One region of the Brevundimonas sp. SL161 genome, then DNA from elsewhere that is predicted to be linked to it. Evidence: predicted binding sites of a transcription regulator. Region 1 holds the regulator's gene; the other holds the start of a gene.
What was found. The regulator HrcA, encoded in region 1, represses chaperone genes, less so after heat shock. The targets are predictions, from matches to a motif close to GTTAGCANTCNNNNNNNNNGANTGCTAAC.
Positions count from the first base shown of each region.

Region 2: a site for HrcA is predicted at 4,533-4,561, ahead of groES (co-chaperone GroES). Genes of this name have one in related genera too.

Region 1 is NZ_JAFCVJ010000006.1:13,427-21,035, forward strand. It holds gene dnaK (molecular chaperone DnaK) at 1-1,411, opposite strand, end outside; gene ACP7AU_RS06500 (hypothetical protein) at 1,731-2,144, shown strand; gene ACP7AU_RS06505 (alpha-ketoglutarate-dependent dioxygenase AlkB family protein) at 2,154-2,759, shown strand; gene ACP7AU_RS06510 (dienelactone hydrolase family protein) at 2,836-3,735, shown strand; gene grpE (nucleotide exchange factor GrpE) at 3,869-4,498, opposite strand; gene hrcA (heat-inducible transcriptional repressor HrcA) at 4,495-5,559, opposite strand; gene rph (ribonuclease PH) at 5,694-6,428, shown strand; gene ACP7AU_RS06530 (hypothetical protein) at 6,722-7,108, shown strand; gene pnp (polyribonucleotide nucleotidyltransferase) at 7,174-7,609, opposite strand, start outside.
Region 2 is NZ_JAFCVJ010000006.1:117,079-124,687, forward strand. It holds gene ACP7AU_RS07005 (protein-disulfide reductase DsbD family protein) at 1-966, shown strand, start outside; gene ACP7AU_RS07010 (redoxin family protein) at 991-1,650, shown strand; gene ACP7AU_RS07015 (hypothetical protein) at 1,651-2,097, opposite strand; gene pgi (glucose-6-phosphate isomerase) at 2,183-3,778, shown strand; gene ACP7AU_RS07025 (hypothetical protein) at 3,809-4,354, opposite strand; gene groES (co-chaperone GroES) at 4,618-4,902, shown strand; gene groL (chaperonin GroEL) at 4,958-6,610, shown strand; gene ACP7AU_RS07040 (hypothetical protein) at 6,796-7,251, opposite strand; gene ACP7AU_RS07045 (GNAT family N-acetyltransferase) at 7,241-7,609, opposite strand, start outside.

The sequences.
Region 1 (7,609 bases):
AGGCGACCTCGATCTGCGGCATGCCGCGCGGCGAAGGCGGAATCCCCATCAGGTCGAACTGGCCCAGCATCTTGTTGTCCTGGGCCATCGGACGCTCGCCCTGGAAGACCCGGATGGTCACGGCCGACTGGTTGTCGTCGGCGGTGGAGAACACCTGGCTCTTCTTGGTCGGGATGGTCGTATTGCGCTCAATCAGCGGGGTGAAGACGCCGCCCAGGGTCTCGATGCCCAGGGTCAGCGGGGTCACGTCCAACAGCAGCACGTCCTTGACGTCGCCTTGCAGAACACCGGCCTGAACGGCGGCGCCCAGGGCGACAACCTCGTCAGGGTTCACACCCTTGTGCGGCTCCTTGCCGAAGAAGGCCTTCACGGCCTCCTGCACCTTGGGCATGCGGGTCATGCCGCCGACCAGGACGACTTCGTCGATGTCGGAAGCCTTGAGGCCCGCGTCCTTCAGCGCCTTGGCGCAGGGTTCGATCGTGCGCTGGATCAGGTCGTCGACCAAGGCTTCCAGCTTGGCGCGCGACAGCTTGATGTTCAGGTGCAGAGGGCCCGACGCGTTCATGGTGATGAACGGCAGGTTGACCTCGTACTGGGTCACCGAGCTCAGTTCCTTCTTGGCCTTCTCGGCCTCTTCGCGCAGGCGCTGCAGGGCCAGCTTGTCCTGGCGCAGGTCGACGCCCTGCTCCTTCTTGAACTCGTCGGCCAAATAGTCGGCCAGACGGACGTCGAAGTCCTCGCCGCCCAGGAACGTGTCGCCGTTGGTCGACTTCACCTCGAAGACGCCGTCGCCGATCTCCAGGATCGAGACGTCGAAGGTGCCGCCGCCGAGGTCATAGACGGCGATCTTCTGGCCGTCGTTCTTGTCCAGGCCATAGGCCAGAGCGGCCGCGGTCGGCTCATTGATGATGCGCAGCACTTCCAGTCCGGCGATCTTGCCGGCGTCCTTGGTCGCCTGACGCTGGCTGTCGTTGAAATAGGCGGGCACGGTGATGACGGCCTGGGTGACTTTCTCGCCCAGATAGGCCTCGGCGGCCTCCTTCATCTTGATCAGGGTGAAGGCCGAGATTTGCTGCGGCGAGTAATCCTTTCCGTTGGCGCGCACCCAGGCGTCGCCGGTCGGACCCTTGACGATCTCATAGGGCACCATGGCCTTGTCCTTGGCCACGACGGGATCGTCGAAACTGCGGCCGATCAGGCGCTTGATGGCGAAGAAGGTGTTGGCGGGGTTGGTCACAGCCTGACGACGGGCGGGCTGGCCGACCAGGGTCTCGCCGCCGTCCTGGATCGCGACCACCGACGGGGTGGTGCGGTTGCCTTCGGCGTTTTCGATCACCTTGGGGTTCTTGCCGTCCATGACGGCCACGCACGAATTGGTGGTGCCGAGGTCGATACCGATAATCTTGGCCATGAGCCTGTCTTTTCTCCGTCTGGCGGGCGATGCGGCGGCCTTGTCAGAAAGCGCCGCGCGTGACCGCCCCCGTTTTGGTTGCGCCGCCTCTCGGGGGCGAGAGCGCGGCAGGTTGTCTGTTTTTCCGTGAAACCCCACGGATTGCGGGGTCTCTCGGGCTGGTCGGGATATGGGAAAGTCGTCATGCCCCGCAAGGCCTTGTTTCAGGACGAGGCCCGATTCAGGCGGAGTCAGGGGTCATCAGGTGCGTTCAGGCTCCCGTTCGGGCACTGTTGGACCTGGTTGCGGGTCACGGGCCCGCCAGTTGCAGGTCCCGATGATGCGCTCCCCGCCTCGCAAGCCCCGCCGGTTCACACCAGCCCTGATCCTGGGCCTGACACTGCTTGGCCTGTCGGGGGCCCAGGCGATGGCGGAATCGGCGTCAAAGCGGGTCGTGGCGGTCCATGCGGTCACTCCGGCGCATCCATCGCAGGACGCCTACAATCGCGATGTCCGCATCCATAACCAGACCGGCTGGTCGATGACCTATCTCTACGCCTCCAGCGGCGGGGACTGGGGCGACGACCTCCTGGGTTCGGGCACCCTGTCGCCGGGCCAGAGTGTGGTGGTGACCATCGACGACGGCTCCGGCGCCTGCCGCTACTCGCTGCGCGCAGAGTTCGACAACGGCCAGAGCCTGCAACGCAGCGGCATCAACGCCTGCCAGGTCGCGGACTATTATTTCACGCGCTAGACGAAGGCGATGGAGCCCTTCCCCGACCTTCCCGGATTTCACTACTGGCCCGGCCGATTGCAGGAGGCCGCGCAGGCCTCCCTTCTGGCCGAAATCGACACAGCCCTGGCCATCGCGCCCCTCTATCGACCGGTGACCCCGGGCGGGAAGCCGTTCTCGGTCAGGATGAGCAATCTTGGCGCGCTCGGCTGGGTCTCGGACCGTGCGGGCTACCGCTACCAGCCGACCCATCCCGAGACCGGCGCGCCCTGGCCGCCGATCCCGCCCGTCCTTCTGAACCTGTGGGCCGAGCTGACCGGCTGGCCCGGGCCGCCCGACGCCTGCCTTATCAATCTCTACCGTGAGGACGCCCGCATGGGGCTGCATCAGGACAGGGACGAGGCCGACCTCTGCGCCCCGGTCCTGTCGGTGTCGCTGGGCGACACCGCCGTCTTCCGCATCGGCCCGGCGGGCAAGGGGCCGACCCGGTCGTTGAAACTGGCGTCAGGCGACGTCTGCGCCCTGACCGGCCCCGCTCGACTGGCGCGCCATGGGATCGATCGACTGGTGGCCGGCTCGTCGCGGCTGATGCCCGGCGGCGGGCGGATCAACCTGACCCTTCGCCGGGCGGCGTAAGGTCACAGGGCGGTGACTCGACGGAACCGCGCGGTCTCGTCACAGTCCGCCACGGAAAATCCCGGAGGAAGCGCCCATGACCATCCTGATCCGCCCCGAAGGCCAGAACGCCGACGATTTCCGGTTCTCGCGCCGATCCCTCGGCGGGCTGACGGCGGGAGCCATGTTCACCGGCTATGCGGTCGCCGCCCTGGCCCAGGAAGCCCAGCCGATCACGACCGATTCCGAGGGCCTGGCGACGGCGATGGTCTCCTATCCCTCCGCCGACGACTTCGACCTGCCGGCCTATGTCGCCCGCCCCGAAGGCGATGGGCCCTTCCCCGTTGTGATCGTCGTGTCGGAAATCTTCGGCCTGCACGCCTATATCCAGGACGTCTGCCGCCGTCTGGCCAAGGCCGGTTACGTCGCCATCGCCCCGGCCTTCTTCGTCCGCGTCGAGGATCCGGCCCCGCTCGCCGACATGCAGCGCATCCAGGCCATCGTCGGCGCCGCTGGCTACGAACAGGTCATGGGCGACATCAACGCCACCCTGGAATGGGCCTCGGGCCAGCTGTGGGCCAATGTCGACAAGGTCGGGATCACCGGCTTCTGCTGGGGCGGCAAGGTCGTATGGCAGGCCGCCGCCCGCTTCGCCGCGATCGACGCCGGCGTCGCATGGTACGGCCGTCTGGCCCCCTCGCCGACCGCCACGCCCGAACAGGTCGCCGCGGGCCAGCCCTTCCCGGTCGATCTGGCCGACGACCTGAAGGGCGTCGTCATCGGCAACTACGGCGGCCAGGACCAGGGCATCCCCAACGATTCCATCGCCGCCATGCAGGCGGCGCTGGAGGCCGCGGGCGCCACCGAGAGCGGTATCAAACTCTACCCCGACGCCCCCCACGGATTCCACGCCGACTACCGGGCTTCCTATCGCGCGACCGAGGCCGCCGACGGTTGGGCCCGACTGCTGGCCTTGTTCGAGGCGAAGCTTAAGTAGAATTCCTCCCCGTTGGGGGAGGGGGACCGCGGAGCGGTGGAGGGGGCCGGCCGCAGACTCCGCATCTGAACCGGGGCCCCTCCGTCTCTACGCTTCGCTTCGAGCCACCTCCCCCATTGGGGGAGGATCGGGACTACGCCTTGCCGTCGAAGGACCCGCCGTTGGCCCCGGGCGCTGCGCCATAGGGATTGCCGCCTTGCGGACCCGACCCCTTGGCCGCCACCACGACCATGGCCGGACGCACGGTGCGGCCGAACAGTTCGTAGCCGGCCTGCATGGTCACGAGGATGCTGCCGCCCGGAACCTCGGCCGAGGGCTGTTCCATCATGGCCTGGTGCAGGTGCGGGTCGAAAGCCTCGCCCGGCCCCGGGGCGACGCGCTTCAGCCCGTTGGTCTCGAAGGCCTGCAACAGGGACTTCTGCGTCAGCTCCAGACCGGTCACCAGACCGGCCTCGCCGGCGTCGGCGTCCTTGGGCGCAGCCATCAGGGCGCGCTCCAGATTGTCGGCCACGCCCAGCAGGTCCTTGGCGAAGCGCTGGATCGCGAAGGCGCGGGCGTCGTTCATCTGGGTCTCGGTGCGGCGCTTGACGTTGTCCGCCTCAGCCGCCGCCCGCATGGCGCGATCCTTCCACTGGTCGCGCTCGGCGATCATGGCGTCCAGCGGGCCGAGATCGTCCGCCGGGCCAGAGTCCAGACCTGCCTCGGCGTTGGCCAGGGCTTCGTCCAGCTCGGCATCGTAGTTCGGGTCTTGGGTATCGGTCACGTGTCTTGTCCGTCCAGGATGCGCCCCAGCACCCGCGCGGTGTAGTCCACCAACGGGATGATGCGGGCATAGTTCAGTCTTGCGGGTCCGATCACGCCGATGGCGCCCAGAACCCGTTGTCGGCCCGTCATATAGGGCGCCGCGACGACGGCGGAACCCGAAAGCGAAAACAGTCGCGTTTCCGCCCCGATAAAAATCCGCACTCCCTGCGCCGCATCGACCCCGTCGAGCAGGCCGATCAGCTGTTCCTTCTGCTCCAGATCGTCGAACAGGACCCGGACCTTTTCCAGATCCTCAGCGGCGCCAGCGTCCTGCAACAGGTTGGCGCGCCCCCGCACGATCAGCGACCGCTGACGATCCGCCCCGCCCGACCAGGCCGCCAGCCCGTCCTCGACCAGACGGGCGGCGGTGGCGTCCAGTTCGCTGCGCGCGGCGGCCAGTTCCGCCCCCATCTCCAGACGCGCCTCGGACAGGAGCCTGCCCTTCATGCGGGCCGAAAGGAAGTTCGAGGCCTCTTGGAGGATCGACGGCGTCACGCCGGCGGCCAGCGGCATAAGCCGGTTCTCGACCGTCCCGTCATCGGCAACCAGTACCGCCAGCGCCTGACCCGAGCCCAGGGCCACGAACTCCACATGTTTGACGCCCGAGTCCCGCACCGGACTGGCGACGATGCCGGCCCCGCCCGCCAGACCCGACAGCAGGGCCGTGGCCTCGTTCAGCGCCTCCTCGAAGCCCTTGCCGCGCCCGAGCAGACGGGCGTCGATTTCGCGTCGCTCCTCGGTCCCGACGTCGCCGATCTCCAGCAGGCCCTCCACGAACAGGCGCAGGCCGGCATGGGTCGGGATTCGCCCCGCCGAGGTGTGCGGCGCCGCCAGCAACCCCGCCAGAGTGAGATCCTGCATCGTGTTGCGGATCGAGGCGGGCGACAGATGCACCCCGCCTTTCGACACAGTTCGCGACCCCACCGGCTCCCCGGTCTCGAGATAGGTCTCCACCACGCTCCTGAAGATATCCCGCGCCCGCTGGTCCAGCGCGGCCAAGCCGGCGTAGTGGGGCGTCATCAGGGGGCTGAGCGGCGGCCTCACGGGCGGCGACCCGATCGCACGGGGAGGTTGGGGGGATACAGGCTCACCCTTTCAGGATAAGCACCGCCGCTCGATACGCCAATGCAATACCGACCTTCAGGATACCCGTCATGCGACCCTCCGAACGCACCCCAGACCAGCTCCGCGCCGTGACGCTGGAGACCGGCGTAAACCGTTACGCCGAGGGCTCCTGCCTGGTCTCGTTCGGCCATACCAAGGTCCTGGTCACCGCCTCGATCGAGGAAAAAGTGCCCGGCTGGATGCGCAACACTGGTCAGGGCTGGGTCACCGCCGAATACGGCATGCTGCCTCGCGCCACCCACACGCGCGGCAAGCGTGAGGCCGCCGCCGGCAAGCAGTCGGGCCGCACGCAGGAAATCCAGCGGCTGATCGGCCGCTCCCTGCGCGCCGTCGTCGACCTCAAGGCGCTGGGCGAGCGTCAGGTGCTGATCGACTGCGACGTCATCCAGGCCGACGGCGGCACCCGCACCGCCTCGATCACCGGTGCCTGGGTCGCGATGGCCTCGGCGCTGGGCTACCTGCGGGCCGAAGGCGTGCTGAAGGCCGATCCGATTCTCGATCAGGTCGCGGCCATTTCCTGCGGCATCTTCGCTGATACGCCCGTGGCCGACCTCGACTACGAGGAGGATTCCAACGCCGAAGCCGACGGCAACTTCGTCCTGACCGGCTCGGGAACCATCGTCGAGATCCAGGCGACCGGCGAGAAGCGCGGCTTCTCACGCCCCGAATTCGACCGTCTTTTCGAACTGGCCGAGGCGGGCTGCAACGACCTGTTCAAGCTGCAGAAGGCCGCGGTGGACGAGGCGCTCGCCCGCCAGCGCTGAGCTTCCACCCCGGGTGTGAATTTATTCTTGTCCACGCCTTGCGGATGCGCGGTCGTATCCCAGATCTGAGGGGGGTCTTTGACGATCCAGCGCCGTTTCGTCCGCCCTGTCGGAGAACCCTCCGGGGAGTGACAAGGCTCGAAACAGCAACCTTCTGATTCTGTTGAGAAAGACCAAAGGTTTCGTCCGTTAGGTCCGTTTCGTCAGGGTGTTTTTCGCGGACGAGAACGGGCTTTCCAGCAACGGAGAACAGCGTCATCGTCGCGCCTTCCAGATCGCCCGGAGACGCCGCCATGGTTCGTGTGCCCGCCGCCCTTGCCCTTGCGTTCGGCCTGTCGCTCGCCGCCTGCGGCTCGCCCGAGACGGCTCCGGCCGCAGAAGAGACCGCGACCGCGGAAGCCACCGTCGAACAGACGCCGGTCATGCCAGACGACGCTCCGCCCCAGGAAGAAGCCTCGTCGCCCGAGGGCGAGCTGTTGGGCGCCGCCGATCGGACCTGCGCGGACAGCATCGGCGAGGCCGCCGCTGTCAGGCTGGCGGAGCGCTGCACCATGGTCAGCCCGGCCAGCCACCCGCCATGCAATCCCGCCAACTCCTGCACCCTGATCCAGGACGAGATCGACCGCTCCTGCGGCCAATACGGTCCGGGCGAGGCCCGGCCCGCCGAGTGCTCGGCCTGACCCCATAGAAAAAGGCCCCGCCGTTGCCAGCGGGGCCTCGTTCATTTCAGGGCTAACGCCGACGTTTAGTCGCGACGCGGACGGCTGCGACCGCGATCGCCTCCACCGCCTTCACGCTTCTTGCCGCCGCCGCCGGTGTCCTCGGTCAGGGCAGGCTCGCCGCGTTCGGCGCGTTCGGCATTGATCTTGTCCGTCAGGTCTTCACCCGTCGACTGGTCGACGACCTTCATCGAGAGCTTGGTCTTGCCGCGATCGTCGAAGCCGAGGAACTTGACCTTGACCTCTTGACCCTCGGACAGGACGTCGGCCGGGTTGGCGACGCGTTCCAGCGAGATCTGGGACACGTGGACCAGGCCGTCCTTGGCGCCGAAGAAGTTCACGAAGGCGCCGAAGTCGACGACCTTCACGACCTTGCCGGAGTAGATCATGCCGGGCTCGGGCTCGGACACGATCGACGAGATCCAGTTCTTGGCGGCGTCGATCTTCTCTTGATCCGAGGCA
Region 2 (7,609 bases), 100 kb from region 1:
GCCCTCCTGATGCTCGCCGTGGGCCTGACCCTGTCGGGCGTCTTCCATGTCGGCGCCGGTTTGCAGGTGGCGGGTTCCGGGCCCCTGTCACGGCTTTCCGGCGGGGTCGGCGCCTTCTTCACCGGCGTGCTGGCGGTGGTGGTGGCGGCGCCCTGCACCGCGCCCTTCATGGCCTTCGCCCTCGGGGCCGCCCTGCTGATGCCCTGGCCGATGGCGCTGGTCGTCTTCCTGATGCTGGGTCTGGGTCTGGCCCTGCCCTATGTGATCGTCAGCCTGTCGCCGCGTCTGCTGGCGAAGCTGCCTCGCCCCGGCCCCTGGATGGATCGGCTCAAGGGCCTGCTGGCCTTCCCCATGTACGGCGCGGGCCTGTGGCTGGTCTGGGTCTTCGCGCGGCAGGCGGGGGCAGATGCGCTGGGCGTCCTCTTCCTGGCGATCCTCTTCCTGGGTCTCGGCCTGTGGCTGGCGGGGGTCAATCAGCCCTGTCGCGCGCAAGGCAGGGCCGGCGTGATCAGCGCCGTGACAGCGACCCTGTCCATCGTCGCCGCGATCGCCCTGACCGGCGTCGCCATCGGTCAGGCACGGGCGGAAGGCGGAGACGTCACGGCCGCGTCTGGTCCGCTGGCCTCGCAACCCTGGTCAGTGGAGGCCGTGGCGGCGGCCCAGGCCGAAGGTCGGCCGGTGCTGGTCAACTTCACCGCCGACTGGTGCGTCACCTGCAAGATCAACGAGCGGACCTCGCTGAGCTCCCCCAGGGTCGCCGAGGCCATGGCGGCGTCGAACGCGGTCTATCTGGTCGGCGACTGGACGCGACGAGATGACGCGATCACCCGCGAGCTGGAGCGCCGCCGACGCTCCGGCGTTCCGCTATACCTCCTCTATGCGCCCGGCTCGCCCGAGCCCCGCATCCTGCCCCAGCTCCTGACCGAAGGGGTCGTGATCGACGCCCTGGAGAGCGCCCGCCCCTGAGCCGACCCGAAGGAGACCGCCGCCGTGAACCGCCTGCCCATCCTCGCCGCCGTCCTTCTGACCCTTGCCGCCTGCCAGCAGGCCGAGGCGCCCGCCGCCGCTCCGGCGACCGGGGCGACCCCCGCCGTGGCGACGACCGGTCGGGCCCAGGTCGCCCCCGCCTTCACCCTGATCGACAGCGAAGGGGTCGCGCGTTCCCTCGCCGACTTCCGGGGCAAGACTGTCGTCATCGAATGGACCAACGAGGGCTGCCCCTATGTCCAGAAACATTATTCCTCAGGGGCCATGCAGGCCCTGCAGCGCGAGGCCGTCGCCGACGGCGTGGTCTGGCTGACCGTCATCTCGTCCGCGCCGGGCAAACAGGGCCATGTCGAGGGCGAAGGGGCCCGCGCCTGGTGGACCCGTAACAACGCCGCCTCGATCCATCTGCTGCTCGATCCCGAGGGAGCGGTCGGCAAGGCTTACGGCGCGATGACGACGCCCGACATGCGGGTGATCGACGGAGATGGCCGCATCTTGTTCACGGGCGGGATCGACGACCGTCCGACCAACACGGTCGAGGATCTGGAAGGCGCGAACAATTTCGTGCGCGCGGCGCTCGAGGACGTGGAAGCCGGCCGGCCCGTTCGCACGGCCTACGCCCAGCCCTATGGTTGTTCGATCAAATACCCGGAAGAGGCCTGATCAGACCTCGGGCTGGGGCGGCGCCGTGATGACCTCGACATTGTCGTTCAGCAGATAGGACAGTTCCGACAGGGCGGTGGCGCGGGCCTCGTCCGTGGCGGCGGCTTCCACAGCCCCGAGTTTCAGCGGGATGTCCTCGGAAATGCCGCGCAGGATGCATTTCAGGTCGCCGTCCGTGCCGCGCTCCTTGAGGATCAGATGTGCCTGCATGTCGAGAGCGGCGAGTTCCTGCGCCTCAAGCTTGAAGACGTCGAAGTCGGTCAGCACGCCGTTCCAGCCCTCGACGACGGTCTTCAGGGCGCCGGCGCGGCTGACGATGTCGATGAACAGGGGCTCGGAGGCGACCGAGACCGGCGCTCCGGCCACCGCAGCCGGCTCGGCGGCGGCCAGGACCACATTGGGGTCGCTCAGCAGGAGGGCGGCGGCGATGGCGATGCCACAGGACATGGTGAACGACCTTTTCGCGAATCTACGATTGAACCGGTCTACGCCCCACCCGTAAACGAGACCTTGATTAAGGGGATATGTTCGCATGACCGACTGGACCGCCTTCGATGTCGCCGCGGCGCGGGATGCCGACGCCCTCATCGTCGACCAGTTCGCGGCTGACCCGGATCGGCTGGCTCGGATGACAGTCGAGGCGGCGGGTCTCTACCTCGACCTGTCCAAGCAGAGCTGGACAAAAGCCGCCTTCGAGACCTGTCTGGACCTGGCCCGTTCGGCCGGAGTCGAAGCGGCAAGGGCACGGCTGTTCGGCGGCGAGGCGATCAACTTCACCGAGGGCCGCGCCGTCCTCCACCCCGCCCTGCGCGCGGCGACGGGGGCCGACTTCCACGCCCTCGGCGAAGCCGTCTCCGCCGGGGTCGACGCCGTCCGCGCCGACATGGCCGCCTATGCGACCGCCGTCCGCTCGGGCGCCGAGACGGGCGCGACCGGCAAGCCCTTCAAGGCCATCGTCCACATCGGCATCGGCGGCTCGGATCTCGGTCCCCGTGTCGTCTGGGACGGGCTTCGTCCTGTCGACCCGCAGATCGACCTGCGCTTCGTCGCCAACATCGATCCGCGTGACATGGCCGAGGCCCTGACCGGCCTCGCTCCCGAGACGACCCTGGTCGTCGTCGTCTCCAAGACCTTCACCACCCAGGAAACCCTCGCCAATGCCGAGGCCGCCAGGGCCTGGCTGGCGGCCGGCCTGCCCGAGGCCGGCCGCGACAGGCATTTCATCGGGGTGACCGCCGCGCCGGACAAGGCCAAGGCTTTCGGCTGCGCCCGCACCTTCGCCTTCCGGGACTGGGTCGGCGGTCGTTACTCCCTGTGGTCAGCGGTCAGCCTGAGCTGCGTCATCGCCCTGGGGCCGGACGTGTTCGACGCCATGCTGTCCGGCGCTGCGGCCATGGACGAGCATTTCGTTTCGGCGCCGCTTGAGAAGAACGCCCCCGTCCTGATGGCCCTGGCCCAGATATGGAACGTCGACGGCATCAACCGGCCGGCCCGCACAGTCGCCCCCTACGCCCACGCCCTGCGTCGGCTGCCCTCCTTCCTGCAGCAGTTGGAGATGGAGTCGAACGGCAAGCGGGTGCATCGCGACGGCTCGCCCGTGAAGCGCCAGACCTGCCCCGTCATCTTCGGCGAGCCCGGCACCAACGGCCAGCACGCCTTCTTTCAGCAGATTCACCAGGGGCCGCAGGTCGTCCCGGCCGAGTTCGTCATTGTGGCGAAGACGCACGCCGACGCGCCTGAAAGCCCGCTGTGGTCGAATGCTCTGGCCCAGGGTCAGGCGCTGATGCTGGGCAAGACGACGGAGGAGGCGCGGGCTGAACTGATCGCCTCCGGCGCGGATGCGGCCGAGGCCGACCGGCTGGCAACGCACAAGACCTTCCCCGGCAATCGACCCTCGACCGCCATCGCCATGGAGCGTCTGACGCCCGGGACGCTGGGCGCCCTTCTGGCCCTCTACGAGCACAAGACCTTCGTCGAAGGCGTGATCTGGGACATCAACTCCTTCGACCAGTGGGGGGTGGAACTGGGCAAGGTGTTGGCCAGGGCGATCTTGAAGGATGTCTCGGCCGGCGGACCGTCGGCGACGCTCGATCCCTCGACCGCGTCACTGCTCACCCGCCTGATGTAGAAACGGGCACCGAAGGGCCCGCTTCAGGTCTCAGTAGTTGCGCCAGCGGCGTTCGTCGCGCCGGTCGTCCCGGCGATCGTCCCGGCGATCCGAGCGCCATTCGCGGCGATCATCCCTGCGGTCGTCGCGGCGATCCCAGCCCCGCTCGCGGCTGTTGATGCCGTGCTCGCGTTCCCAGTGGCCGCGATTGCGCCAGCAGCGGCCGTCCCGCCAGTAGTTACAGTCGGAGCGGTATCCACTGTTGCCGTAACCGTAGCCCGAACCGTAGCTGTAGCCGTAGCTGCTCCCGCCATAGGAGCGATAGCCGCGACGGTCGTCGTCGCTGGCCGCCGCCGCGCCCAGAGCCGCCCCGGCCAGGGCTCCGCCGGCGACATAGAGATCGTCGCCGTCGCCGAGCACGGCGCCGGCGATCCCGCCGACGACCGCGCCGACCACCAGCCCTGCGACCACATCGCCGTCGTCGTTCCGATCGTGCCGGTCATGGCCGCGACCGTAGTTCTGGGCGGCGGCCGGCATGGCGACGGCACTCAGGGTCAGGGCGGCCGCGCCGACAGCGATCATCCGAAACATCTTCATTCTCTGGCCCTCCAAGGCGGTCAGTGAAGCCTGCTCTCCCACCCGGGCGAACGGTGACCGACGAAATCCATTGCTGCGCTCGTGAACCTGAACGGCTGAATTGAATTCCCGTTCATCTGGCGTTCATCGAGCGCGCACGTCTTGACGCTGCTGGGCCGCGACCCTACTTCCGCTCCGCGTTAGCACTCGTGGGGCCCGGCTGCCAAAAGCCGCCTCCGAGCCGCGACGATGAACTTTTGAAGTCTTCACTGGAGAATACACAGATGGCGTTTCGTCCTCTCGGCGACCGCGTGCTGGTCAAGCGCGTGGAAGAAGAATCCAAGACCAAGGGTGGGATCATCATCCCCGACACCGCAAAGGAAAAGCCCCAGGAAGGCGAAGTCGTCTCCGTCGGCCCCGGCATTCGTGACGAGCGCGGCACGGTCAACGCCCTCGAACTGAAGGCCGGCGACCGCATCCTGTTCGGCAAATGGTCGGGTACGGAAGTAAAGCTTGAGGGCGAAGACCTGATCATCATGAAGGAATCCGACGTCCTGGGCGTGCTGTAAGCACACCGATCGTCCGACCTTCTTCAACGAATTCAATATTTAGGAGCTGCCTCACATGGCTGCCAAGATCGTACAGTTCAACACCGATGCGCGCGACAAGATGCTGCGCGGCGTCAACGTCCTCGCCAACGCCGTCAAGGTGACCCTGGGTCCCAAGGGCCGCAACGTCGTGATCCAGAAGTCCTTCGGCGCCCCGCGCTCGACCAAGGACGGCGTCTCGGTCGCCAAAGAGATCGAGCTGGAAGACGCCTTCGAGAACATGGGCGCCCAGATGATCCGCGAAGTCGCTTCGAAGACGAACGACAAGGCGGGTGACGGCACCACCACCGCGACCGTCCTGGCGCAATCGATCGTGCAGGAAGGCCTCAAGGCCGTCGCCGCCGGCATGAACCCGATGGATCTGAAGCGCGGCATCGACAAGGCCGTCACGGCCGTCCTCGCCGACATCAAGGCCTCGGCCAAGAAGGTCTCGAACAACTCCGAGATCGCCCAGGTCGGCACCATCTCCGCCAACGGCGACGTCGAGGTCGGCGAGATGATCGCTAGGGCCATGGAAAAGGTCGGCAACGAGGGCGTCATCACGGTTGAAGAGGCCAAGACGGCCGAGACCGAGCTGGACGTCGTCGAGGGCATGCAGTTCGACCGCGGCTATCTGTCGCCCTACTTCATCACCAACGCCGACAAGATGGAGGTTCAACTCGAAGAGCCTCTGATCCTGCTGTTCGAGAAGAAGCTGTCGTCGCTGCAAGCCATGCTCCCGATCCTGGAAGCCGTGGTCCAGTCGGGCCGTCCGCTGCTGATCATCGCCGAGGACATCGAGGGCGAGGCCCTGGCCACGCTCGTCGTCAACAAGCTGCGCGGCGGCCTGCGCGTCGCCGCCGTCAAGGCTCCGGGCTTCGGCGACCGCCGCAAGGCCATGCTGGAGGACATCGCCGTCCTGACCGGCGGCCAGGTCATCTCGGAAGACCTGGGCATCAAGCTCGAGAACGTCACCATCGACATGCTCGGCAAGGCCAAGAAGGTCACCATCACCAAGGACGACACCACCATCGTCGACGGCACCGGTGAGAAGGAAACCATCGAGGCCCGCATCGGCCAGATCAAGAAGCAGATCGAGGACACCTCCTCGGACTACGACAAGGAAAAGCTGCAGGAACGTCTGGCCAAGCTGGCCGGCGGCGTCGCGGTCATCCGCGTCGGCGGCTCGACCGAAGTCGAGGTCAAGGAAAAGAAGGACCGCGTCGACGACGCCCTGAACGCCACGCGGGCCGCGGTTGAAGAAGGCATCGTCCCCGGCGGCGGCATCGCCCTGCTGAAGGCGACCAAGGCGCTGGAAGGTCTTAAAGGCGACAACGCCGACCAGACCGCCGGCATCGCCATCATCCGTCGCGCCATCCAGGCCCCGATCCGTCAGATCGTCGAGAACGCCGGCGTCGAAGGCTCGATCGTGGTCGGCAAGGTGCTCGAGAACCCCTCGCTCACCTTCGGCTTCAACGCCCAGACGGAAGAGTACGGCGACCTGGTCGCCATGGGCGTGATCGACCCGGCCAAGGTCGTCCGCACCGCGCTGCAAGATGCTGCGTCGGTCGCCGGCATCCTGATCACCACCGAGGCCGCTGTGGCCGATGCTCCCAGAAAGGGCTCGGGCGGCGGCTCCGGCGGCATGGGCGGCGGCGGCATGGGCGGCATGGGCGACATGGACTTCTAAGCGGAAGGGCGGCGTTTACGCCGCCCGGACGCCCCGGCGCAGGCCGGGGTCCATGGCTCAGTCACCGACTGAAATGAAGAGGGCGGGTCCGGAAACGGACCCGCCCTTTTTCTTTGTCGGTCCGTCTGACGATAGAGCATCTCTTGGACGGCCCGGCGGTGCAGCTCCAGAATGAGCCGCCTCGTCTAGGCGACGAGTCGAACTGGCGGATAGAGCTCACTGGACGCCAATCGCTTTGCCGCCGCCTCAGGTGAAACGCGGCTATAAAACTGAGGCGGGTGAAACGCTCCGTGACGTCTCATTTCTTGCAAAGAGATTGGTGTTTTCAATGGTTGAACGTCGCCGATAATCAGAGCGGCCCCGGACTCCAGCCCGGCAAAGTAGCTATCAAACGCAGCCTTTGAGATGGACGCTTTGGGGCCATAGAGTTCCCACAGCTCAGCAATGGGAGCTTCGACGACCGTATCGATTTTCAGGAGCGCTACAATTTCTCCAACGGGCAGCGTCGAGTAGAGCCACGCTCGGGTTCCGTCTGCGATACGAGGCGCTCGGCGCCGGAGCTCCACCGACTTTGCCCCAGATACGATCGGGCGAGCGTACGTTGGCGAGACGGACAGCATGATCATGTCTTCACGTGGCATGCGGACGTCCGGCTCCAATAATCTTCGATGCGGTCTCTGCGTCGATTTCCCGACTGCGGACAAGGTTCGTTTTGTCGTCGACGCCGAGGACCTTCAGCTGAGCAAACGACACGGGCGTTGCGAAAGGCATAATGTTATCGAACCATACGGCAAGAACGGTCGTATCTTTCGTCAAACGGTTCAACGCTCGCCCACGCACGACAGCAGCTTGAAGTAGCTCCTCTGGTGCTCGATCCTTTTGGATCACTTCAGCCCGGCTAACTCGGGCCACCGCGATTGCGGCAGACCGCCCGAGGCCCTTTCCCGACTCGTAAAATATGATCGGTCGCCCCCGCACCAGGGTTGCCGCGTTCCGAGG